2 regions of the Cupriavidus sp. Met-2 genome follow, and region 1 is predicted to be linked to the other one. Evidence: predicted binding sites of a transcription regulator. Region 1 holds the regulator's gene; the other holds the start of a gene.

Region 1 (12,028 bases):
TTGCCGTGCTGCTGGTCATTTCTGCGCTATCGCTATTCCTGTTCACAGCCATCGCCGGACGCCTGTTCTGCGGCTACGCCTGTCCCCAAACGGTCTACACAGAGATATTCATGTGGATCGAGCGACATGTCGAAGGGGATCGCATCGCGCGGATCCGACTCGACGGCGATCCCTGGAGCCTGCGCAAGCTGCGAATCAAGGCGACCAAGCATGTGCTCTGGGTGCTGATCGCACTGTGGACGGGCTTCACGTTTATTGGATATTTCGCGCCGATTCGGGAGCTTGGTAGCGAGGTCCTGCATTTTACGCTCGGACCCTGGCAGAGTTTCTGGATGCTGTTCTACGCGTTTGCGACCTGGGGCAACGCCGGATTCATGCGCGAGCAGGTGTGCAAGTACATGTGCCCCTATGCGCGCTTCCAGAGCGTGATGGTCGACCGCGATACCTATGTCGTGACCTATGACGTGGGTCGTGGGGAGCCGCGTGGTAGCCGTTCCCGCAAGACCGATCGCCATGCCGCTGGCATTGGCGATTGCGTGAATTGCAGTATCTGCGTGCAGGTGTGTCCGACCGGTATCGATATTCGCGATGGCCTCCAGTACGAGTGCATCGGTTGCGGTGCCTGTATCGACGCGTGCAATCTGGTCATGGACAAGATGGAGTACCCGCGCGGACTGATCCGATACACGTCGGAAAATGCGATGCGCAAGTCCCTGTCGACATCCGACGCGCGCAAGCGGCTGCTGCGACCACGCACGATCATCTATACGCTGATCTGGTTGGTTCTGGCGGCGGGCTTCGTCGCGTCGCTGGCAGTGCGGTCGCCGATCAAGGTCGACATCATTCGGGATCGCGGCGCGCTGGGCCGGGAAGTGGAGGGGCGCTGGATCGAGAACGTCTATCGGCTCCAGGTGATCAACACCACGGAAGCGCCGATGCGGATTCGCGTGGAGGCTGAGGGCGACGACCTGACTGGACTGACGGTCGAGTATGACAAGTCCGCCGAGGCCATGCAGCCAACGTCCAACCGGTTGTTGCCGATTCGCATCCGCGTGCCGATCGACGATGCCAAGGAAGGCACGCACAAGATCAACGTAACGGTGACGGCGGAGGGCGAGGACGGCCGAGACGCGCATATCAGGCAATCCACGAGTTTCATTGTTCCCCGCAATCTGTGATGCTGAGGGCGAAATGGCAGCAAACAAGGAGAGCGCAATGACATCCCAACAGTCCAAGCCCTGGTACAGGGAACCGTGGCCGTGGCTTTTGATGAGCGGTCCGTTGCTTGCAATTATTGGCTGCGGCGTGACCATCTGGCTCGCCAACACGCATCCGGATTTGCCGGTTTCCGGCGTGGAGCGTCATGGTCTGGTCGTAGAGAAAACGGGGGCGGAGCATGTAACGTCGCCGGCTGCGAGGCGCCCATGAGACTCCGCTGGCTGATGTGGGTACTTTGGCCGGCGTTTCTGATGGGCGGAGCGGCCACCGCCACCGTATTTTCGGTCGTTGATCCGGGCGATCTCACGTTCTTCGGGCACCAGGTGGAAGCGTCTCGTGAGGCGGTCTACACGATTGGCTTCCTGGTGGCGTGGTTGTTTTGCGCGTTGTCCAGCGGGCTGACGCTATACACCATGCCAACCAAGCTCGAGGAGACCGACGAACTCGAGTAATGGATCGAGTGCTGGTAGAAAGCAGAACGGCCGCACCGGGAACTGAATTCCAGGTGCGGCCGTTTTCCTGGCTAGGACGTTCGTTAGCAGTTTCGGCTATAGACCTGCCTGATGCCTTCCATGTCCACGAGTTTCACGTGTCGTTGGCGAATCTGAATCAGGCCGGCTTCGGCGAATCGAGAGAAGAGCCGACTCACGGTTTCGAGCTTGAGGCCAAGGTAGCTGCCGATTTCTTCGCGGCTCATCCGCAGCACGAACTCGCTCGACGAGTAGCCGCGCATCGACAGGCGCTCCGACATGTTGACGAGAAATGCTGCCAGGCGCTCTTCGGCACGCATCGAGCCAAGAGTGATCAGCATGATCTGGTCCTGCGAGATTTCCTTGCTCATCAGTCGCAGGAACTGTTGCTGGAGCGACGGCAAGGTGCCGGACAGCGATTGCAGGTCATCGAATCGTACGACGCAGACCTCGGTGTCCTCGAGTGCAGTGGCATCGGATGCATGCTGCATCTCGCCGAGGCCGTCGAGTCCGACGACTTCACCGGGTAAATGGAAGCCGGTGATTTGCGTGCGTCCGTCCTCCATGGTCACGTGGGTCTTCAATGTGCCAAAGCGGATCGCATAGACTGCGGTAAGTGGCTCGCCCATGCGATAGAGCGTTTCGCCCTTGTGAACACGAACGCGTTCCTGTACGAGCGTGTCCATCTTTGCGAGGTCCTGTTGCGACATGCCCACGGGAAGGCAAAGCTGGCCCATGGCGCAAGTGGAGCAACGTGGAGACATCTCGGTGACGGGAATGGAGGTAAGCAATTGATGGTGCTCGCATGAATGCGCTTGCGATGGAGGCGCGATGCAGGCATTTTACAGCTTGATGTGACGCAGAAGCGAGGAACAGTTGCCATTTGGTGTGCTATTCAGTGTCTTTACACTTGCATTGCTTGGCGGCGTGCATTGCGCAGCCATGTGTGGAGGAATTGCCATTGCCGTCGAGCAACGGCAGTCCGGGGCGGCTGTCGCGGTCGTTAACGTCGTGCATCGTTCGCGGTTGCACTGGTGGCTGGAACTACTGGTTATGCACGCCGGGCGTCTCACGACCTATGTGCTGCTTGGGGCACTGATGGGGGCGGTGGGCGCGACAGTCTGGAAGCAGGATTACCTGCCAGTGCAGCGCTGGCTCTACGGTGCAGGCAGCCTGTTGCTTGTTCTGACCGGGGTGTGGTTGTTGCGGGGCCGCGTCATGCGGGCAGCGTGGCTCGAACGGCTGGCGGCGCGGGCGGCCTCGTATGTCGTTCAGGGCATCGCGTCGCTGGGTATGCAGATGCCGCTTCGCTTGCGTCGGCACGCGCCCATCATGCGGCGCTATGGGATGGGGTTGGCCTGGGGGCTGGTGCCTTGCGGTATGGTGTACGGCGCACTTGCGCTCGCCTTGTTGGCTGGTAATGCGCCTTCTGGGGCACTTGTCATGGCGGCCTTTGGCATCGGGACGCTGCCGAACCTGCTGGTGATCTCGGGTTTGTCGGGCTACCTGCGGCAACTGTCGCGCCGCCCCAGCGTGCGAGTGGGCGCCGCGCTTATTGTGATCGGTTTTGGGGCGCTGGGTGTCGCACGCGCCGTCTGGCTGCCCGATACGCTGGCCAATCACGGCTTCTGCGTCGTGTTCTAGACTTTTTTGCTGGTTGCAGGGCGGGGCTGGAATGCCATACAATCGCGAAACCACGGTATCGCGCTCCGATGCGCTCGTGGCGTCGCCGGGGCTGCATTCCCGATCTGGGGTGTGTGCCCAGGGGGTCTGGGCAGGTCTGGCTTGCCAGGATCGTCCCCACAGTTCATCCGGTTCACAAGATCTGGTTCCAAAGTCCGATGGGGCTGTGTGGAGAGGTGGCGCCGGTGCCAGGCGAAGTTGCCTGGGCCGATATCGATTGTTTCTTGCCGCCTTGGCGATCTGATTGTCCAGGTGAATGTCCACCCCAAAAGGGAGAGGGTGCGACGCAAGAGGTCCGTTGACTGGCGCAGTCTGTCAGCCCCGGACGATCTCCTGCCGGAACGACCCGGCAATTCGATGCAAAGAAAATGAGGTGCACGGCTGCGCTGCGAAAAGCTGCGAGTTAGCTGCGCGATGAGATGGCGGTGGCTTAGGCCTCGCTGTATCTGCAATCTCCAGTGCTTCAGGATTCGTCCAGAAGCAGGTGCAAAGACAGGCTGCACACAATCACATGAATACCCAAGAGGCGAAGATCGTCCTCGAGACCGCGCTGATCTGTGCGCAGGAGCCGTTGCGCGTTGGTGATCTGCGACGGTTGTTCGCCGACGACGTCGGTGCCGACACCATCCGGGTTCTACTCGAAGAGCTGCGCAACGACTGGCAGCAGCGCGGGGTGGAGCTCGTGGCCCTGGCCAGCGGTTGGCGGTTCCAGAGCCGTCCCGAGATGCGCGAGTTTCTTGACCGACTCAATCCGGAAAAGCCGCCGAAGTACTCGCGTGCCGTGATGGAAACGCTAGCGATCATCGCGTATCGCCAGCCGGTGACGCGCGGTGACATCGAAGAGATCCGGGGCGTGACGGTCAGCACGGAAGTGGTCAAGAAGCTTGAGGATCGGGACTGGATCGAAGTCATCGGTCACCGGGACGTGCCTGGCCGCCCCGCGTTGTACGCAACGACCAAGGCATTCCTGGATGACCTCGGTCTGCGCTCGCTGGATGAGTTACCGCCGCTCGAGGATGCCCAGGCCCAGGCCCAGGCGGCACTGCTGGATCAGCAGGCCATCGATTTCGAGGCGGTCGCGACGGCGAATCCGCCTGCTGGTGACGAGGAAGCCTTTTCGGAGGCTACCGTTGGGGTGGCTGAGACGGGCGAGCCGGCAGTTGAGTCGTTGTCGGTCGAGCCGCAATCCGAAGATCTGTCCGGTGGCGCGAGCGATGCCGCCGGCAATGAAAACGAACAGAACGACAGCGTCGCGCAGTTGCCCGAGGGTGATGGGCATGACGATGACGCGCCGGTGGCCCAGGCCAACGGATTCCATGTGGACACAGAGTCTTCCTCGCAGGAGGACGCCGCAGTTCCGGCTCGCGACGGTGATATGCCGCTGACGACCGAGGACGACGACGAGCGCGTGTCCAACTGAACAACATGCAACATCGATAGTGAATACTTTGTCTGATTCCGCTGAGCAAGACGTCCGCCAGCCGGACGTGCCGGGCGATACCGGCGCAGCCCCCGAGGGTAACGGCGCCGAAGGCGCGCCCCGCCGCAAGGGGCTGCGCCGCGGCCTGCGCAATCTAGTGGCTTCCCGTCGCCAGGCGGGGCAGGACCGCGATGGCCGGGAAACGGGGCGCGACGATGTCGAACCCTCGTCGACTGGCGAAAGCGGCGATGCTTCGCCGGCCGCCGCCCCCGCGCGTGGCCGTGGGCGTCGCAAGCCGGCGCCGGCCGCCGACACGCAGGCAGTTGCTGGTGCCGAGGAGATGGGTGGCGACGCGCAAGCTGGCCAGCCGCGATCGGATCAGCCAGCGCAGGGGGCTCGCAAGCGCCGTCAGCAGCCGCAACGCAAGGCAGCGCTGGTTGATGGTGACAACAAGCCAACCTCACAACAGCCGGGCCGCCGCAACAAGGGTGGTCAGCGCAAGGGTCAACAGCCTGGCGGCAAGCCGGGTGCTGACAGGGGTGACCAGCGTGTCGAGCAGCGCCAGGGCGACAAGCCCGGTCGGCAAGCCGGCAAGGGCGGCGCGAAGACCGCTGCCGGTGGCGAGGATCTGTTCCGTTTCGTGATTTCCGAGCAGTTCGATCAGGAAGACACGATTGTGCCGCGCACCAAGGCCAAGCCGGTGCGCGAACTGTCCGCAGACGACGACGCGCCCAAACTGCACAAGGTGCTGGCGGAGGGTGGACTTGGTTCACGCCGCGAGATGGAAGAACTGATCCTGCAGGGGCGTGTGTCGGTCAATGGCCTGCCTGCCCATATCGGCCAGCGTATTCTGCCGACCGACCAGGTCCGCGTGAACGGCAAGCTGATTCACCGCAAGGTGACGACCAAGCCTCCACGGGTGCTGCTCTATCACAAGCCCTCCGGCGAGATCGTCAGCCAGTCGGATCCGGAAGGCCGTCCGACCGTTTTCGACAGTCTCCCGCGCATCAAGAACGGCAAGTGGGTCGCGGTTGGTCGCCTCGACTTCAATACCGAAGGGCTGCTGATTTTCACCACGTCGGGTGATATCGCGAACCGTTTCATGCACCCGCGCTATGGCGTGGAGCGCGAGTACGCAGTGCGCACGCTGGGCGAACTGGCCGAAGCCGATCGTCAGCGGCTGCTGCATGGCATTCAGCTCGATGATGGCGAGGCAAACTTCCTGCGGATCGCCGATGGCGGTGGCGAGGGCGTGAACCAGTGGTATCACGTGGCGCTGACCGAAGGCCGTAACCGCGAAGTGCGTCGCATGTTCGAGGCCGTCGGTCTGACCGTGTCGCGCCTGATCCGCACGCGTTATGGTCAGTTCCTGCTGCCGCGCGGCTTGAAGCGCGGTCGCTGGCAGGAATTGGACCCGACGGATGTGCGCGGCCTGATGGCCAACATTGGACTGAAGGCGCCGTCCAAGGAAGCACAGAGCGGCGGCAAGGGTGTGACGAAGGTCGGCGGCCGCAAGCAGCGCGAAGAAGCGGCGCTGGCGGGCATGCCGATGCACACCGGCATGGATGGTCTGCCGCGCTACGAGAAGAGCGGTGGCCGGGGTGGTAATGCTGGGGGCGCGGGCCGTGGTCAGCCTGATCCGATGCAGACCTCGATGGGATACATTCCGTCCGGCCCTGCGCCGCTGACGTCGCATACGACCAAGTTTGGCGGCGGGATGGGCGGCGGCCTGCGGGGCCCTGGCGCCGGTGGTGGTCGCGGCGGCGGGCGGGGCGGCAAGGCCGGAAACGCTGGCAATGCGGGCAACGCAGGTGGCAATCGCCAGCGTCGCGGCGGTGGCGAGGTCAATGGAAATGTAATGCCAAAGGCTGCCAAGGGTGCGGGAGGCGGTAGTCGCCGTCCGCGCGGCCGAGGTCAGCGTTGATTGACGGATCGGGCGGTGCCGGTAATGGTCGGCAATCGCCCCGATCCGGAGCGGAACCTCGGAGGCTTTTGCCTTTTGGACATAATCCGCGTATAATCAAAGTCTATTCAAAAGTATCATCCTCGGCGAGGATGGGCGAATGATGGGCATTGCGCCCATTTTTTTTTGGTTCGCCCGTTTGCACTTGCGGCTGGTTTTCGTCACATGGCGGGCCGGCAGGATGATTGGGCAGGCAGGACGGTTTGCAGGTCGCGTCGAGCATCAATTCCGAGCGTATTGCGTTGTCCGGTGTCTGCCACGGTATTGAAGGCCACTACTCGGGATTACAGTGCATCTGGCAGATTTGATCGAAACCACCCTTATCGGCATGGGCTACGAGTTGGTTGAGCTTGAGCGTGCCCCGGCCGGACTTCTGCGTGTCTATATCGATCAGCCTGAAACTGGCATCGTCATTGAGGATTGCGAGAAGGTCAGTCGCCAGCTCACTCACGTGCTCACTGTGGAGAACGTTGATTACGAGCGCCTCGAAGTGTCGTCGCCAGGCCTGGACCGGCCGCTGAAGAAGTTGGCCGATTTCGTTCGCTTTGCCGGTGCTGAGGTCAGGGTTACGCTGCGCCTGCCGGTCAATGGCCAGAAGAATTTCGTGGGCATCCTGTGTGAACCCGCAGGAGATGCCGGGGCCGAGAAGATCGGCCTGGAGTTCGAAGGCAAGGACGGTCCGGCACTGCTGGAATTCGCCATATCCGATGTCGATCGCGCACGTTTGGTGCCGGTGATCGACTTCAAGGGAAATCAAAGAAAAGGGAACAAGCAATGAGCCGCGAAGTTCTGTTGCTCGTCGATGCGCTAGCGCGCGAAAAGAACGTCGACAAGGATGTGGTTTTCGGTGCGCTGGAGGCGGCTCTCGCCTCGGCCACCAAGAAACGTTTCGAGGAGGACGTGGATATTCGCGTTCATATCGACCGCGAATCCGGTGAGCACGAGACGTTCCGCCGCTGGCTCGTCGTTCCTGATGAACAGGGTCTGCAGGAGCCGGACAAGCAGATCCTGCTGTTCGAGGCACGCGAGCAGAATGCCGATATCCAGCTCGACGACTACATCGAAGAGCAGATCGAGTCGGTCGAGTTCGGTCGTATCGGCGCGCAGGCGGCCAAACAGGTCATCCTGCAGCGTATTCGTGACGCCGAGCGCGAGCAGATCCTGAACGATTATCTGGATCGTGGCGAAAAGATCATGACCGGCACGGTCAAGCGCGCCGACAAGAAGGGCTTGATCGTCGAGTCGGGCCGCGTGGAAGCGCTGCTGGCACGTGACCAGATCATCCCGAAGGAAAACCTGCGCACCGGCGACCGTGTGCGCGCGTATATCCTCAATGTGGACCGCGCCGCGCGTGGCCCGCAGATCGAACTGTCGCGTACCGCGCCTGAGTTCCTGATCAAGCTCTTCGAGAACGAAGTGCCTGAAATGGAACAGGGCTTGCTGGAGATCAAGGCTGCCGCCCGCGATCCGGGTGTGCGCGCGAAGATCGCCGTCGTGGCGCATGACAAGCGTATCGATCCGATCGGTACCTGTGTGGGCGTGCGAGGCACGCGCGTGACGGCCGTGCGTAACGAGATCGGCGGCGAGGCCGTGGACATCGTGCTGTGGTCGGAAGATCCGGCGCAGTTCGTCATCGGCGCGCTGGCACCGGCACAAGTGCAGTCGATCGTGGTCGACGAAGAGAAGCACAGCATGGACGTGGTGGTCGACGAGGAAAACCTCGCCGTCTCCATCGGCCGCAGTGGTCAGAACGTACGCCTGGCGTCGGAGCTGACCGGCTGGCAGATCAACATCATGACGCAGGAAGAATCGGCGCAGAAGCAGGCCGAGGAAAGCGAAGTGGTGCGCAAGCTGTTCATGGCCAAGCTGGACGTGGACGAGGAGGTGGCGGACATCCTGATCGAGGAAGGCTTCTCCTCGCTGGAAGAAGTGGCCTACGTGCCCATCAGTGAAATGATGGAAATCGAGGCATTCGACGAGGACACCGTCAACGAGCTGCGCAATCGCGCCCGCGATGCGCTGCTGACGATGGAACTGGCCCGGGAAGAAAAGGTGGAAGAGGTGTCGCAGGATCTGCGCTCGCTCGACGGCCTGACGCCCGAGCTGATCGGCAAACTGGCCGAAGGCAACATCCACACACGCGACGACCTGGCCGAGCTGGCCGTGGACGAACTGGTCGAACTGGCCGGCGTGGGCGAGGAAGAAGCCAAGGCGCTGATCATGAAAGCACGGGAACATTGGTTTAACTGAGGGACACGTCCGGGGTGAAGCCTGGACGCGCTTTCCGCACACGAATTGTCCCGACGTAGAAACCGAGCATTGAAAGGGTTTGAATGGCAAGCACAACAGTTGCCCAACTGGCCGCAGAACTGAGCCGCAGCCCTGCTGCACTGCTGGAACAATTGCAGGCAGCTGGGGTGGGCAAAGCAACGCCAGACGACGTCATCACCGAATCGGACAAGACCAGGCTGCTGGATTACCTGAAGCGGTCGCATGGTCAGTCCGACGACAGCGCGCGCAAGAAGATCACGCTGACCAAGCGTGAGACTTCCGAGATCCGCCAATCCGACTCCACCGGCAAGACCCGCACGGTGCAGGTGGAGGTGCGCAAGAAGCGCGTCCTGATCAAGCGTGACGACGTGGAATCTCACGGCGACGGCGCCGACTCCCAGGAATCGGCCGAGGCCGCTGCCGAGGAAGTGCGTCGCGATGAGGAACAGCGCCGCGAGCAGGCCGAGGCCCTGGCACGTCAGGAAGCGGAGGCTCAGGCAGCCCGCGAGGCCGCCGAGCGCGAGGAAGCCGAACGCCGCGCCAAGCAGGAAGCCCTGGAGGCCGAACAGCGCCGCCAGGCCGAACTGCTGGCCCAGAAGGCTGCTGAAGAAGCTGCCGCCGCACAGGCCGCGGCCGACGCCGCCGAGGAAACCGCGCGCGAGAAGGCAGAAGAAGACAAGGCACGTCTGGCCACGGAACGCGCGCAAGCGCAGAAAAATGCCGACGACGCCAAGGCTGCCGTCGACAAGGCGCGCGCCGAGCAGGACAGCGCGAAGGCTGCAGCCGACAAGGCGCGTGCGGAGCAGGATGCTGCCGCCCGTCGCCGTCGCGAAGCCGCCGAAGCGGAAGCGCGCGCGATTCAGCAGATGCTGAATGCGCCGCCACGTGTGCTGAAGGCGCCGTCGGAGCGCAAGGCCGAGGAAAAGAAGGCCGAGCAGACGGGCACGCTGCACAAGCCGGTGAAGCCGGCTGGCGCCACGACCGAAGCGAAGAAGGACGACAAGAAGGCCGCACCGGCTGCCACGACTACCACGGCTGCCGCTGGCGACAAGAAGGGCGCCAAGGGTGGCAAGACCGGTACCTGGCAGGATGAAGGCAGCCGCGGCAAGAAGGGCGGTGGCCTGAAGACGCGCGGCGATTCGTCCGGCGGTGTCGGTGGCTGGCGCAGCGGCCCGCGTGGCCGTGGCGGCAAGCACAATGCCGACGACGCACGCAGCAACTTCCAGGCGCCGACCGAGCCGGTGGTGCGTGAAGTGCACGTGCCGGAAACCGTCTCGGTGGCCGATCTGGCGCACAAGATGGCCGTGAAGGCATCCGAGGTCATCAAGCAGATGATGAAGCTCGGCCAGATGGTGACGATCAACCAGGTGCTGGACCAGGAAACCGCCATGATCGTGGTGGAAGAAATGGGCCACAAGGCGTTCGCCGCCAAGCTGGACGATCCTGAAGCGTTGCTGGTGGTGGATGGCGAGGATCACGGCGATGCCGAGATGCTGCCGCGTCCGCCGGTGGTGACGGTGATGGGCCACGTCGACCACGGCAAGACCTCGCTGCTCGACTACATCCGTCGCACGAAGGTTGCAGCGGGCGAAGCGGGCGGTATTACGCAGCACATCGGTGCCTACCATGTGGAAACCGATCGCGGCGTGATCACGTTCCTGGATACTCCGGGTCACGAGGCCTTTACGGCCATGCGTGCCCGCGGTGCCAAGGCTACCGACATCGTGATTCTGGTAGTGGCCGCCGATGACGGCGTGATGCCGCAGACCAAGGAAGCGATTGCGCACGCCAAGGCTGCCGGTGTGCCGATCGTGGTGGCGATCACCAAGGTCGACAAGCCCGAAGCCAACCCGGACCGCGTCAAGCAGGAACTGGTGGCCGAGCAGGTCGTGCCCGAAGAGTACGGTGGCGAATCGCCGTTCGTGCCTGTTTCGGCCAAGACCGGCCAGGGCATCGACGATCTGCTCGAAAACGTGCTGCTGCAGGCCGAAGTGCTGGAGCTGCGCGCACCGGTGGACGCCCCGGCCAAGGGCCTGGTGGTGGAAGCCCAGCTCGACAAGGGCAAGGGCCCGATCGCGACGATCCTGGTCAGCAGCGGCACGCTCAAGCGTGGTGATGTGGTGCTGGCTGGTAGCGCCTACGGCCGTGTGCGTGCGATGCTGGACGAAAACGGCAAGCCCTCCAAGGAAGCTGGCCCGTCGATCCCGGTGGAAATCCAGGGTCTGTCGGAAGTGCCCGCCGCCGGTGAGGAAGTGCTGGTGCTGCCGGACGAACGCAAGGCACGCGAAATCGCGCTGTTCCGTCAGGGCAAGTTCCGCGACGTGAAGCTTGCGAAGCAGCAGGCCGCCAAGCTGGAAACGATGCTCGAGCAGATGGCCGAAGGTGAAGTGCAGACGCTGCCGTTGATCGTGAAGGCCGACGTGCAGGGTTCGCAGGAAGCGCTGGTGCAGTCGCTGCAGAAGCTGTCGACGAGCGAAGTGCGCGTGCAGATCGTGCACGGTGGCGTGGGTGGCATCTCGGAGTCGGACGTCAACCTGGCGACGGCATCGAAGGCGGTCATCATCGGCTTCAACGTGCGTGCCGACGCAGGCGCGCGCAAGCTGGCCGAGCACAACGGCATCGACATCCGCTACTACAACATCATTTACGATGCGGTAGACGAGATCAAGGCGGCCATGTCGGGCATGTTGGCACCGGAGAAGCGCGAGACCACGATCGGTCAGGTGGAAGTCCGTCAGGTCTTCCGCGTGCCGAAGGTGGGCGCGGTGGCTGGCTGTATGGTCACCGACGGTCTCATCAAGCGGAACTCGATGGTGCGCGTGCTGCGCAACAACGTGGTTATCCACGATGGCGAACTCGACTCGCTCAAGCGTTTCAAGGACGACGTCAAGGAAGTCAAGCAAGGCTTCGAGTGCGGTTTGTCGATCAAGAACTTCAACGACGTTCAGGAAGGCGACCAGCTCGAGGTGTACGAAATCACAGAGGTGGCGCGTACGCTGTAAG
Region 2 (12,028 bases), 200 kb from region 1:
AAGCTGCGCCGCCGTCAGCAGCGCATTACGAGAGGCTTCGGAGAAGTCGGTGGCCACAACGATCCGGCGGTAGGGCGCGTGCGGGCGATTACGCACTATCAGCAACGGCTGCGCGAGCGTGCGCGCCAGGCGCTCGACACTAGAGCCGAGCAGGAACCGGCCAAGCAACTCATACCGCGCAACGCCGGCGACCACCAGACCGACGCCGGAAACGGTTGCCATGTTGCGGATCGTCTCCGAGATATCCCGGGACTTCATGATTCGCACCTCGGCACGTACGGGTAGTCCGGCCAGGTCACGATCGATCTGTCGGCGGGCGATGTGCAGGGCATCGCCGTCACCGCCGGTATCGGCAGCCCAGGCCAGTGCCTGGTCCGGGTGCGCGGCGGGGTCGAGCACATGGGCCACGATCAGTTCGGCCTTCCATTCTTGGGCCAGTCCCGCTGCACGGTCCAGGGCGCGATCGCAGCGTGGGCTCAGGTCGGTGGCCAGCATCAGGCTGGCAGGCGGGGAGGTGGCGGGGAGAGTCGTCATGGGCATCTCGCTAATCGTTCAACGGCAGATTCAATCGGCAGCCAGACGCTTACCAGCCGGTTTGCGTCGGATCAGGATCTTTTCGAGTTCGGCGACGCAGAACACCAGCAGGCCGGCGCCGATCACCTTGCACCATTCCAGCGCGGACAGGTCGGTGGAATCAAACACTGCCTGCATCAGTGGCAGGTGTGTGTAGGCTAGCTGCAGCGGCACGCAGGCGGCAATGGCCAGCAGCACATACGGGTTGCCGAACAGCCCCTCGCGGTTTAGCACGGTCTTCAGGGTATGCCGACTGTTGAGCAAGTAGAACATCTCGGCGGCCACCACGGCGTTGACGGCCATCGTGCGCGCGGTTTCCAGGCTGGTGCCGTCGGATAGTTCCCACAGGAACAGACTGAGCGCCCCCGTCATCATCAGGATGGATACCATCGTTACGCGCCAGACAAAGAAGCCCGACAGCAGCGTTTCTCCAACCGGGCGCGGAGGCTTCGCCATGATGCCGTCCTCGGCGGGCTCGAAGGCCAGCGCCAGCCCCAGCGTGCTGGACGTGACCATATTGATCCAGAGTACCTGGGCAGGGGTGACGGGCAATGGCAGGTCGAACAGGATCGCGGCGATCACGATCAGCGCCTCGCCGCCGTTCGTCGGCAACATGAAAAGGATGAACTTCTTCAGGTTGTCGTAGACCGCGCGGCCCTCGCGCACCGCGTGGGCGATCGACGCGAAGTTGTCGTCGGCGAGCACCACGTCGGAAGCCTCCTTGGCTGCCTCGGTGCCCTTGAGCCCCATCGCGACGCCAACGTCGGCCCGCTTGAGCGCAGGCGCGTCGTTGACGCCGTCTCCGGTCATCGACACGACCTGGCCACCGTCCTGAAGCGCGCGGACCAGGCGCAGCTTGTGCTCCGGACTGGCGCGCGCGAATACGTCCACTTCCATCGCCACCCGGCGCAGTGCGGCATCGTCCATCAGTGCCACCTCGCTGCCGGTCAAGGCGGGCTTGCCCACGCCGATCGCCAGTTGCGCGCCGATCGCGCGTGCCGTCTCGACGTGGTCGCCGGTAATCATCTTGACCCGGATGCCGGCGTGGTGGCACTCGTTGACGGCACGGATGGCTTCCTCGCGCGGAGGATCGATGATGCCGACCAGCGCCAGCATCGTGTAGCCGGTTTCCACATCGGAGAACGCGAGCTTGTCGCCCGCGGGTGCCGCGCGCTTGCAGGCCAGGGCGAGCAGGCGTAGGCCCTGTGCCGCGGTGTCGGTCGCCATGCGGCGCCAGTAGTCCACGTCCAGCGTGCGCTCCCCATCGAGATTCCACTGCCGCGCGCACATGTCGAGGATGCGCTCAGGCGCACCCTTTACCAGGATCCACGGCGCATGATCGGCATCGTGGTGGTAGGTGGCCATGAAGCGGTGCTCGGATTCGAAGGGGATGGAGTCGAGCCGATGCCAGCCGGATTCAGGATTCTGGTGTTCCACGCCCGCCTTGGCGCCAGCCACCAGCAATGCACCTTCGGTGGGGTCGCCCTCGACGTGCCACATGCCGTCGTCATTGCGCATGTTGGCGTCGTTGCAGAGTACGCCGGTGCGCAGGGCCATGGCCAACGGCGCGCAATGCATGGGATCGACGACGTGTCCGTCGATGCTGAAGTCTCCCACCGGCGCATAACCGACGCCCCCGACATCGAATACATGGCCCGCGCAGACCATGCGCTGCACGGTCATCTCGTTGCGCGTCAGCGTGCCGGTCTTGTCGGAGCAGATTACCGTCACCGATCCCAGCGTCTCCACCGCCGGCAGGCGCCGCACGATGGCATGGCGCCGGGCCATGCGCTGCACGCCGAGCGCAAGCGTGACGGTCATGATCGCCGGCAGCCCTTCGGGGATGGCGGAGGCCGCCAGCGCTACGGCCATCATGAACATGTCGGCTGCGGAGTGGCCACGCCAGAGAATGCCAGCCACGAACACCACGGCGGAGAGCAACAGGATGGCTACCGCCAGACCGCGTCCAAAACGATCGATCTGCCGTACCAGTGGCGTCGACAGGCTTTCGATGCTGCTGAGCAGCTCGTTGATCCTGCCCAGTTCCGTGGCGCTACCTGTCGCGACCACGATACCGGTCGCCTGTCCGTAGACCACCAGCGTGCCGGAGTACGCCATGTCGAAGCGATCGCCCAGCGGCGCGTCTTCCGCCACGGGCGCGGCATTCTTTTCCACCGGCAACGATTCGCCGGTGAGCGCGGCTTCCTCGACCCGCAGTTCTTTGACCGAGGTCAGGCGCAGATCGGCGGGCACCCGGTCCCCCGAAGCCAGCGCGACCACATCGCCCGGCACCAAATCCGCAGCGGCGATTTCGTGCCGCTGGCCATCGCGAATCACGAATGCAAGCGGGGCGAGCATGGCGCGGATGGCATCGATGGCGGCTTCGGCCTTGCCTTCCTGGATGAAACCGATGACGGCATTGATCACGACCGCCACGAGCAGCACGGCCGCATCGACCCAGTGACCGAGAATCGCCGAGACGATCGACGAGCCGAGAATGATATAGAGGAGGATGTTGTGGAACTGCAGCAGCAGCCGCATCAGCGGGCCGCGGCGCTTGGGTGGTGCGAGACGGTTGGGACCGTACTCGTCCAGTCGACGGGAGGCTTCGGCTGCGCTCAGACCGGCTGCGCTGGTCTGCAAGGTCTGCCCGACCTGTGTGTCGGTGAGCGTGTGCCAGATGGGTGGTGATTGGTTTTCGATGTCGTGGCTGGCAGGAGGACCAGTCATGTGGAGTCGGGGCCTTTTTCTGCAACCGGGCGGGCCGGTCTCGCGTTTCGATCGGAGGCGCGCATCGCCTGGTCAAGCCGCAGGCATCTTCTTGGGAGCCTGCGACACGGCGGCGGCCTGATGGAGAAAGGGCGTATCAGATACTAGCTTGCTTCGATCACGCCCCGATGACAACACTTTGGAGTGCCAATGCATCCCTGTGGGAATGCATTGCGCATCTCTATTTCAACATCGCTTGGCACTTGAGGGAGATGATCTGCGTCAAAGTGGTCAAAGCTCTTCTTCGCGAATTGGGTCAGGGCAGAGTCACCCTCAACGGCGCATTCGGAGCCGTCAATCCACCAGGGCGGTGCGATATCTGCAGGCTTGGCGCCCGCCCGCGAGCCTCATCCGGGATGAGCAAGCCGCACCGTCGCAAGGTATGGGCTTGCCGAGGCCGCAAGAATCGCCAGCCATGATTGGCTTGCCGAGAGGGTGGGTAGGGCGTTGCCGATGAGCATTCGATGGGCGCGCCCATTATCGTGATCGGTGAAGGATGACGAATACCTTCGGCCATCGACAGACAACAAAAAACCCGGAAAGCTCGTCAGCGATCCGGGTTCACGGCAACGTTAGGCGTTGCAAGCCACAAATTTTGGTGGGTGGTACAGGGATTGAACCTGTGACCCCTGCCGTGTGAAGGCAGTGCTCTACCGCTGAGCTAACCACCCATGCTGCTTCGTCATCGTTGCTGCTGATGTCGTGCAGTGGAGAAACGAGATTATGCCGATGGGCCGGTATCTTGTAAAGCCCTTTTTCGAATTTTCTTCGAAATCCCTCGGGAGGCGCCAGGCCCTACTGAGTGGCGGCTTCGGCAGGGGAGGCTTCTTGCCAGACCGTCTTGCCGCCACTTGCCTTGTCGAGTTCCTTGAGCACGCCCATGTGCGCCGAGATTTCTTCCTCGGAGGCCAATAGCACGGGCAGCGTCATGGCGGACAGGTCGGCGGTGCTACGCGTCTCGCCGTCCGTGGCGGCGCCGTCGAGCATGTCGATGACCAGTGAGTTCTGGCCGCGCGTCATCGCCAGGTAGACCTCGGCGAGCAGTTCGGCATCGAGCAGTGCGCCGTGCAGCGTGCGGTGGGAGTTGCTGACGCCAAGTCGGTCGCACAGCGCATCCAGCGAGTTGCGCTTGCCCGGGAACATCTGGCGGGCTTCACGCAGCGTGTCGATCACGTTGCTGGCGTGCTGGCGGAACGGCGGCAGGTCCAGGCGCTGGAACTCCATGTCCAGGAAGCCAAGGTCGAAGGGCGCGTTGTGGATGATCAGTTCGGCGTCTTGCACGAAGTCGCGGACGTCGTTGACGATCTCGGCGAACTTGGGCTTGTCGGCCAGGAAATCGAGCGTGATCCCGTGCACGGCGATGGCATCCTCATGGATGTCGCGCTCTGGATTGACGTAGAAGTGGAGGTGGCGGCCTGTCAGGCGGCGATTCACCAGTTCCACACAGCCGATTTCGATCAGGCGGTCGCCTGTTGCGTGATTGAGGCCGGTGGTTTCGGTATCGAGAACGATTTGTCGCATGGGCGGGATTGTAAACGACGGGTCAGGTATTGATCGACGCCACCCCGCGATTGGCCAGCGCATCCGCGCGTTCGTTGCCGGGGTGCCCGTTGTGACCGCGCACCCAGTGCCACGTGATCCGGTGAGGTTTCTGGGCTTCGTCCAGTGCCTGCCAGAGGTCGGCGTTCTTGACCGGCTTCTTGTCCGCCGTCTTCCAGCCGCGTGCCTTCCAGCCGTGAATCCACTCGCTGATGCCTTTCTGCACGTATTGCGAGTCCGTATAGATATTGACGATGCATGGGCGCTTGAGCGCGCGCAGCGCCTCGATGACCGCCATCAGCTCCATGCGGTTGTTGGTGGTGGGGCTTTCGCCGCCGAACAGTTCTTTCTCGTGGCCGCCGGCGACGAGCACGGCGCCCCAGCCGCCGGGGCCGGGGTTGCCCTTGCAGGCTCCGTCGGAGTAAATCGTGACTTCTTGCATGTATATAAGGTGATGGTCCTAGCTGTCCTGGCCAGGGGTCTTGCCGTGCGTGCCCGTGGGCGTGGCAACTGGGGCCGCTACTGGCTTCAGCGCCGACTTGGGTGTTTTCCAGGCGGGGCCGACCAGGCGGATATTCTTGACGCGCTTGACCGCCGAGATCATATAGACCGCGCCGAAGATCGGCCACCAGCGGTCGCCTGCCTTCTCCATGAATGCCGCGCGCTGCAGCCAGCGCTCCGTGCGATAGGGCGGGCAGTAGCAGCCGAAGCGGCCCCGGATGATCTCGAACCCGAGCAGCTTGAGCCAGTCCTTGATCCGCACGAACCCGATGGTCTGGGCGTCACTTGGCAGGAAGGGCATGGCGCCAAGGCGGTTCAGGCCCTGCCGCGCCCCCCACAGGCTCATCGGGTTGAAGCATGTCACCACCACGCGCCCTTCGGGCATCAGCACGCGCGAGACTTCGCGCAGCACTTCGTGCGGGTCTTCCGAGAATTCGAGGACGTGCGGTAGCGTGACGAGGTCGATGCTCTGCGTATCAAAAGGCAGTTCGTCGAACCGGCATAGCAGTTGCCGAGCATCGGGATGGGTCTCCCTTGGCCCGTGCGGGCCCGCGCGGCCGTCAAGCGCTAGCGCCGAGAACGGCATCCGGTTCTCGCGCAACGTGTCGATGGCGGGCAGGCCGAACTGCACCGCGTGATAGCCAAAAATGTCCGCTACCGTCCGGTCGTACTGCTGGCCTTCCCACTCGAGCACATACTGCCCGGGTGGCGAGGCTAGCCATTCTTCCCAATCTATAATCGGTCGGTTGGACATAGAGGAGCACGCATGTTGAAAGTGGAGCCGATCCCCGCCTTTCAGGACAACTATATCTGGGCAATCCACGACGGGCATAGCGCGGCCGTGGTGGACCCAGGCGAGGCCGCACCGGTCGAGCAGTTTCTGGCGCAACGCGGGCTGGCACTGGGCGCTATTGTAATCACCCATCACCATGGGGATCACCAAGGTGGTGTATCAGACCTCCTCGCGCGTCATCCGAGTGGGCCGGACGGCGAGCCGCTGCCGGTGATCGGCCCGCAGGGCGAGCGAATCGGCCACCGCACGCAGGCCGTGCGCGAAGGCGACACGGTCACGCTGCGTCATCCGGCAGTGACGTTCCGGGTACTGGATGTTCCGGGTCACACCGCAGGCCATGTGGCCTATGTCGGCGACCTGCCTTGCGCCGGCCCCGTGGTGTTCTGTGGCGACACGCTGTTCGCCAGCGGCTGCGGGCGCCTGTTCGAAGGCACGCCGGCCCAGATGCTGGCATCCCTGGACAAGCTCGCGGCACTGCCCGGCGACACGCGCGTCTACTGCGCCCACGAGTACACGCGCAGCAACGTCCGCTTTGCCCAGGCCGTCGAGCCGGCCAACCCGGATCTGGCGGCGTGGGCGGCGCGGGTGGATATCCTGCGCGAGGCCGGCACGCCTACCGTGCCAACGACCGTGGCGCACGAGCGCGCGGTCAATCCGTTCTTGCGGTCCCGCGAGTCCACGGTCCGCCAGGCTGTGCGGGCACAGGGCGGAGACGTGAGCGATGACGCGGCGGCGTTTGGTGCGCTGCGCGGCTGGAAGGACGGCTTTCGTTAACGCGGATGGGACAATCCGGTTGCGGGCTGGGCGAGGACAATTGACTCAAATTGCATCATGGGGAAAATCTCATTGACGCGAGGGGGGCTTTTCCATAGCATCAGGCCAACTTTTTGGCGTCACTTTCAGAGAACTTAATGCGATTTGGTCGATTTCTGGCGGTAGTTGCGTGTGCCACGCTGCTTGCAGCCTGCGCCAGCACACCCACACCGCCCGCCGGCGAATTGTCCGGCACGCCGACCGCCCTGGAATCCGGTCCGAAGAAGGACCCGCTCAATACCCTCAACAGCACCGGCCGCGCCGGCACGTTATCCCGTTCCACCGTCGTGAATGTCGACCAGTCCAGCGTGGACTGGCTGCGCGGGCCGTCCAGCGATATCTGGGACCGCATCCGCAAGGGTTTCGCGATGCCTGACCTGGAAGGCACGCTGGTCGATGATCGCACGCAGTGGTACGCGGCCCGCCCTGACTATATGGAACGGATGGTGGGGCGGTCGAGCCGCTACCTCTACCACATCGTCGAGGAGCTCGAACGGCGCAAGATGCCGACCGAGCTGGCCCTGCTGCCGTTCGTGGAGAGCGCATTCAATCCCCAGGCGGAATCCACGGCCAAGGCGGCCGGCATGTGGCAGTTCATCCCGAGCACGGGCAAGACGTACAACCTCAAGCAGAACATGTTCCGCGACGAGCGGCGCGACGTGCTGGCATCGACCGACGCGGCCCTCGACTATCTGCAGCGGCTCTACGACATGTTCGGCGACTGGCAATTGGCGCTGGCCGCCTACAACTGGGGCGAAGGCGCCGTGTCGCGAGCCATCGCGCGTAATCAGGCCCGGGGGCTGCCCACGGACTACGCCAGCCTGACCATGCCGACCGAGACGCGCTATTACGTGCCGAAGCTCCAGGCGGTGAAGAACATCATCGCCAACCCGGCCGCGTACGGCGTCAGGCTGCCTGAGATCCCCGATCATCCGTACTTCGTGACGGTCACGACCTCGCGGGATATCGATGTGGCGCTGGCGGCCAAGCTGGCCAACATGCCGCTGGACGAGTTCAAGGCGCTCAATCCGTCGTTCAACCGGCCAGTGATCCTGGGTGCGGCCAATCCGCAGATCCTGCTGCCGTTCGAGAACGCCGAGCGCTTCCAGTACAACCTCAATACCTATCGTGGCGGGTTGTCGAGCTGGACGGCGGTGACCGTGGATAGCCGTGAACGTGTGGAGTCGCTGGCCGCGCGGCTCAACGTGGATGTGGACACGCTGCGCGAGATCAACCGGATTCCCAAGGGGATGCGCCTGAAAGCCGGTTCGACCGTCATGATTCCGCGTACCGAGCGCCACGACCAGGACATCAGCGCATCGCTGGTCGATACGGCCATGCTGGCCGTGGAGCCAGACGTGCCTGACGCCAAGCGCGTCGTGGTGCGGGCGGGGCGCAAGGATACGGTGTCCACGGTGGCGCGTCGCTATGGCGTGTCGGTCAAGCAGGTGCAGTCGTGGAACAAGCTCTCCGGCAGCAAGCTTGTTGCCGGCCAGAGTCTGGTGCTGATGCTGCGTCCGAACTCCGCCGCCGCCATGCGGGCGGAGCGCGCCGGGGACGAAGACGACACGCCAGCCAAGGCCGCGCCGCGTGGCAAGTCGGGTGGCAAGACACAGGCCGTGGCAAAGTCGGAGAAATCCGATAAGGTCGAGAAGTCGTCGCGATCGGCCAAGGCCGAACCCCGCAAGCGGGTGGTGGTGGAGGCCTCGCCGCACAGTTCCACGAGCAAGTCGTCGGGCAAGTCCGCCACGCGCGAAAGCAAGTCGTCGCCGACGCCAGCGACCAAATCCAAGTCGAGCCGCGCGCAGTAGCATCTGCGCGCGGCCACCTCCTGACGCCGCGAAATTCTGGCAACCCGGTTCCACGCTAGACGCTGGGCCGGGGACGCGCCGTGCCTCCGTCATGCAAATTGATGGGCATCAAGAACGTAGTCGGCGAAGGGTGGCAAAAGGGCAGTCTGCTCCACCACTGGAACTGCCCGATGTCCTTCCCCAAAACCGTCTGTTGCCTGCCGATTCTCTTGGCGTGCCTTGGCGCGTCATGCGAGCGCGCGCAGGACGATGACGAACCCGATTACCCTCTGCCCAAGCTCGTGGCGCATCGCGGTGGCACGGCGGATCGCCCGGAAAACACGCTTGTGGCGATCGAGTCGGCATTGCGCCAACGTGCCGACATGATCTGGCTGTCGGTGCAAACGAGCCTCGATGGCGTGCCGGTACTGTACCGTCCGAGCGACCTGTCCTCGCTGACCAATGGATCGGGCAAGGTGGCCGATTTCAGCGCCGCCACGCTGGCGACGCTTAATGCCGGATGGTCCTTCGCCGAAACGGGATCGGATGGCGTGAAGCGTTACCCCTATCGCGACAGTCCGGTTGGCATTCCCACGCTGCAGCAGGCATTGCGTGCCATCCCGGCCAACGTGCCGATCATTCTCGACATGAAGTCGATGCCCGCGTCGGCACAGACGGCCGCGGTGGCTGCCGTGCTGGATGCCGAAAGCGCCTGGAGCCGCGTGCTGATCTACTCGACCGAGGCCGATTACCAGAATACGTTCGCAGCCTGGCCACGCGCGCGGCTGGCCGAGGCGCGTGATGTGACCCGGCGTCGACTGGTATCCGCAACGCTTGGCCAGCGCTGCGATGCGCCGTCCGTTTCAGGTGTGTGGGCGGGATTCGAGATGCGACGCAACGTGGACGTGGTTGAGACCTTCACGCTCGGAGAGGGGCATTCGCCGGTCCAGGCGGTGCTCTGGACCAAAGCCTCTGTCCATTGCTACCGGTCGAAAGTCTCGGCCAACCTCGTGGCATTCGGCGTGAATGATCAGGCTGACTATTGCGAGGCAAAGCGTTTGGGGCTGGATGCTGTCATGGTAGATTCTCCAGAAAAGATGGTCGGCATCCGAACGCAAGTGGAAACGAACCCCGCGTCGTGCAACCAGTAGGGCAGTCGGCAGGTTTCCGCCGGTCGAACTGTCCCAGCCACCAACACCGCATTGATCATCCATATAGCGGAGGAGACATACCATGACGGCAAGCCGCGCACTGCACGCGCGCTCCCTTTCCGACCCGGCAGGATTCTGGGCCGAACAAGCCGCACGTATCGATTGGGAGACCCCCTTCGAACGCGTGCTCGACGACAGTCGCCCACCTTTCGCCCGCTGGTTCGTCGGCGGGCGCACCAACATCTGCCATAACGCCATCGACCGGCACTTGGCCGCGCGTGCCGACCAGCGGGCGCTGGTCTATGTCTCGACCGAGATCGATACCGAACGCACCTACACTTACCGCGAGTTGCATGACGAAGTCACGCGCATGGCGGCGACGCTGCAGGGGCTGGGCGTGCAGCGCGGCGACCGGGTGCTGATCTACATGCCGATGATTCCGGAGGCGATGTTCGCGATGCTGGCCTGCATGCGCATCGGCGCCGTGCATTCGGTGGTGTTCGGTGGGTTTGCCTCGGTCAGCCTGGCGGCCCGTATCGACGACGCCAAGCCACGAGTGATCGTGAGCGCCGATGCCGGTTCGCGCGCGGGCAAGGTGGTGCCGTACAAGCCGCTGCTTGATGAGGCGATCCGGCTGGCTGGCCATCATCCCGAAAAGGTGCTGCTGGTGGACCGCAAGCTGGCAGAGATGCCGCTGGTCAGCGGCCGCGACCAGGACTACGCGGCCTGGCGCGACAAGGTGGCCGGACAAGCGGTGCCATGCGTCTGGATGGAATCGAGCGAGCCATCCTACGTGCTCTACACGTCGGGCACCACGGGCAAGCCAAAGGGCGTGCAGCGAGACACCGGTGGCTACGCGGTGGCACTGGCCACGTCGATGGAGAACATCTTCTGTGGCAAGCCGGGCGACACGATGTTCACCGCGTCCGATATCGGATGGGTGGTGGGCCATAGCTACATCGTCTACGGGCCGCTGCTGGCCGGCATGACCACGGTCATGTACGAGGGCACGCCGATTCGTCCTGATGGCGCGATCCTGTGGAAGATCGTCGAGCAGTACGGCGTCAACATCATGTTCAGCGCGCCTACGGCGATCCGTGTACTCAAGAAGCAGGACCCGGCGCTGCTCAAGCGTCACGACCTGTCCAGCCTGCGGCTGTTGTTCCTGGCGGGCGAGCCACTGGACGAACCTACCGCGCGCTGGATTCAGGACGGCATCGGCAAGCCCGTGGTCGACAACTACTGGCAGACCGAATCGGGCTGGCCGATCATCGCGATCCAGCGCGGCGTGGAAGCGCTGCCACCCAAACTGGGATCTCCCGGGGTGCCGGCCTACGGTTACGACCTGCGCATCGTCGATGAGGTCACCGGCGAGGAGTGTCCGCCAAACACCAAGGGCGTGGTGGCGATCGACTATCCGCTGCCACCGGGCTGCATGTCGACGGTCTGGGGCGACGACGACCGCTTCATTCGCACGTACTGGTCGGCGGTGCCGAATCGTCAGTGCTATTCCACATTCGACTGGGGTATCCGCGACGAGGATGGCTACGTCTTCATCCTCGGCCGCACCGACGATGTGATCAACGTGGCAGGCCACCGACTGGGCACCCGAGAGATCGAGGAAAGCCTGTCGTCGCACCCGGGCGTGGCCGAGGTGGCCGTGGTCGGCGTGCAGGATGCGCTGAAGGGCCAGGTCGCCATGGGCTTCTGCATTGCGCGTGACGCCGGGCGCACGGCAACTGAAGCGGACCGTATGGCATTCGAGGGGGAGTTGATGAAGACGGTGGAGCAGCAGCTCGGCGCGGTGGCGCGGCCGGCGCGCGTGTTCTTCGTCAATGCGCTGCCCAAGACACGCTCGGGCAAATTGCTGCGCCGCGCCATTCAGGCGGTGGCGGAAGGCCGTGATCCGGGTGACCTGACCACGATCGAGGACCCGACGGCGCTGGAGCAGGTGAAGGAGTCGCTGGCCTGACGCAGGCATAGAAGGGCAGGGAGCCCGGCACTTGCGGGCTCCCTGAAAAACCCCTTGCCAGATTTCGGCATGCCGCCTAATATTTTAAGCATAAAATATTTAACCCTGATGTAGAGCCGTCGACTGA

The links. Region 1 encodes FNR, which switches genes on or off when oxygen is low (the NO sensors DNR and NnrR bind a similar motif). Its sites were predicted from a motif close to TTGATNNNNATCAA; they were not measured.
Region 2: the regulator FNR is predicted to act here: its motif matches at 3,555-3,568, upstream of WD006_RS07580 (cation-transporting P-type ATPase).

What each region holds. Positions count from the first base shown of each region.
Region 1 is NZ_JBBHZL010000002.1:310,987-323,014, reverse strand. It holds gene ccoG (cytochrome c oxidase accessory protein CcoG) at 1-1,178, shown strand, start outside; gene WD006_RS06745 (membrane protein) at 1,192-1,428, shown strand; gene WD006_RS06740 (hypothetical protein) at 1,425-1,670, shown strand; gene fnr (fumarate/nitrate reduction transcriptional regulator Fnr) at 1,754-2,479, opposite strand; gene WD006_RS06730 (sulfite exporter TauE/SafE family protein) at 2,565-3,332, shown strand; gene scpB (SMC-Scp complex subunit ScpB) at 3,883-4,791, shown strand; gene rluB (23S rRNA pseudouridine(2605) synthase RluB) at 4,820-6,715, shown strand; gene rimP (ribosome maturation factor RimP) at 7,044-7,532, shown strand; gene nusA (transcription termination factor NusA) at 7,529-9,004, shown strand; gene infB (translation initiation factor IF-2) at 9,088-12,027, shown strand.
Region 2 is NZ_JBBHZL010000002.1:507,108-519,135, reverse strand. It holds gene WD006_RS07585 (universal stress protein) at 1-534, opposite strand, end outside; gene WD006_RS07580 (cation-transporting P-type ATPase) at 565-3,303, opposite strand; tRNA gene WD006_RS07575 (tRNA-Val) at 3,939-4,013, opposite strand; gene dnaQ (DNA polymerase III subunit epsilon) at 4,138-4,863, opposite strand; gene rnhA (ribonuclease HI) at 4,886-5,323, opposite strand; gene WD006_RS07560 (class I SAM-dependent methyltransferase) at 5,342-6,136, opposite strand; gene gloB (hydroxyacylglutathione hydrolase) at 6,149-6,949, shown strand; gene WD006_RS07550 (transglycosylase SLT domain-containing protein) at 7,087-8,799, shown strand; gene WD006_RS07545 (glycerophosphodiester phosphodiesterase family protein) at 8,970-9,929, shown strand; gene WD006_RS07540 (propionate--CoA ligase) at 10,012-11,901, shown strand.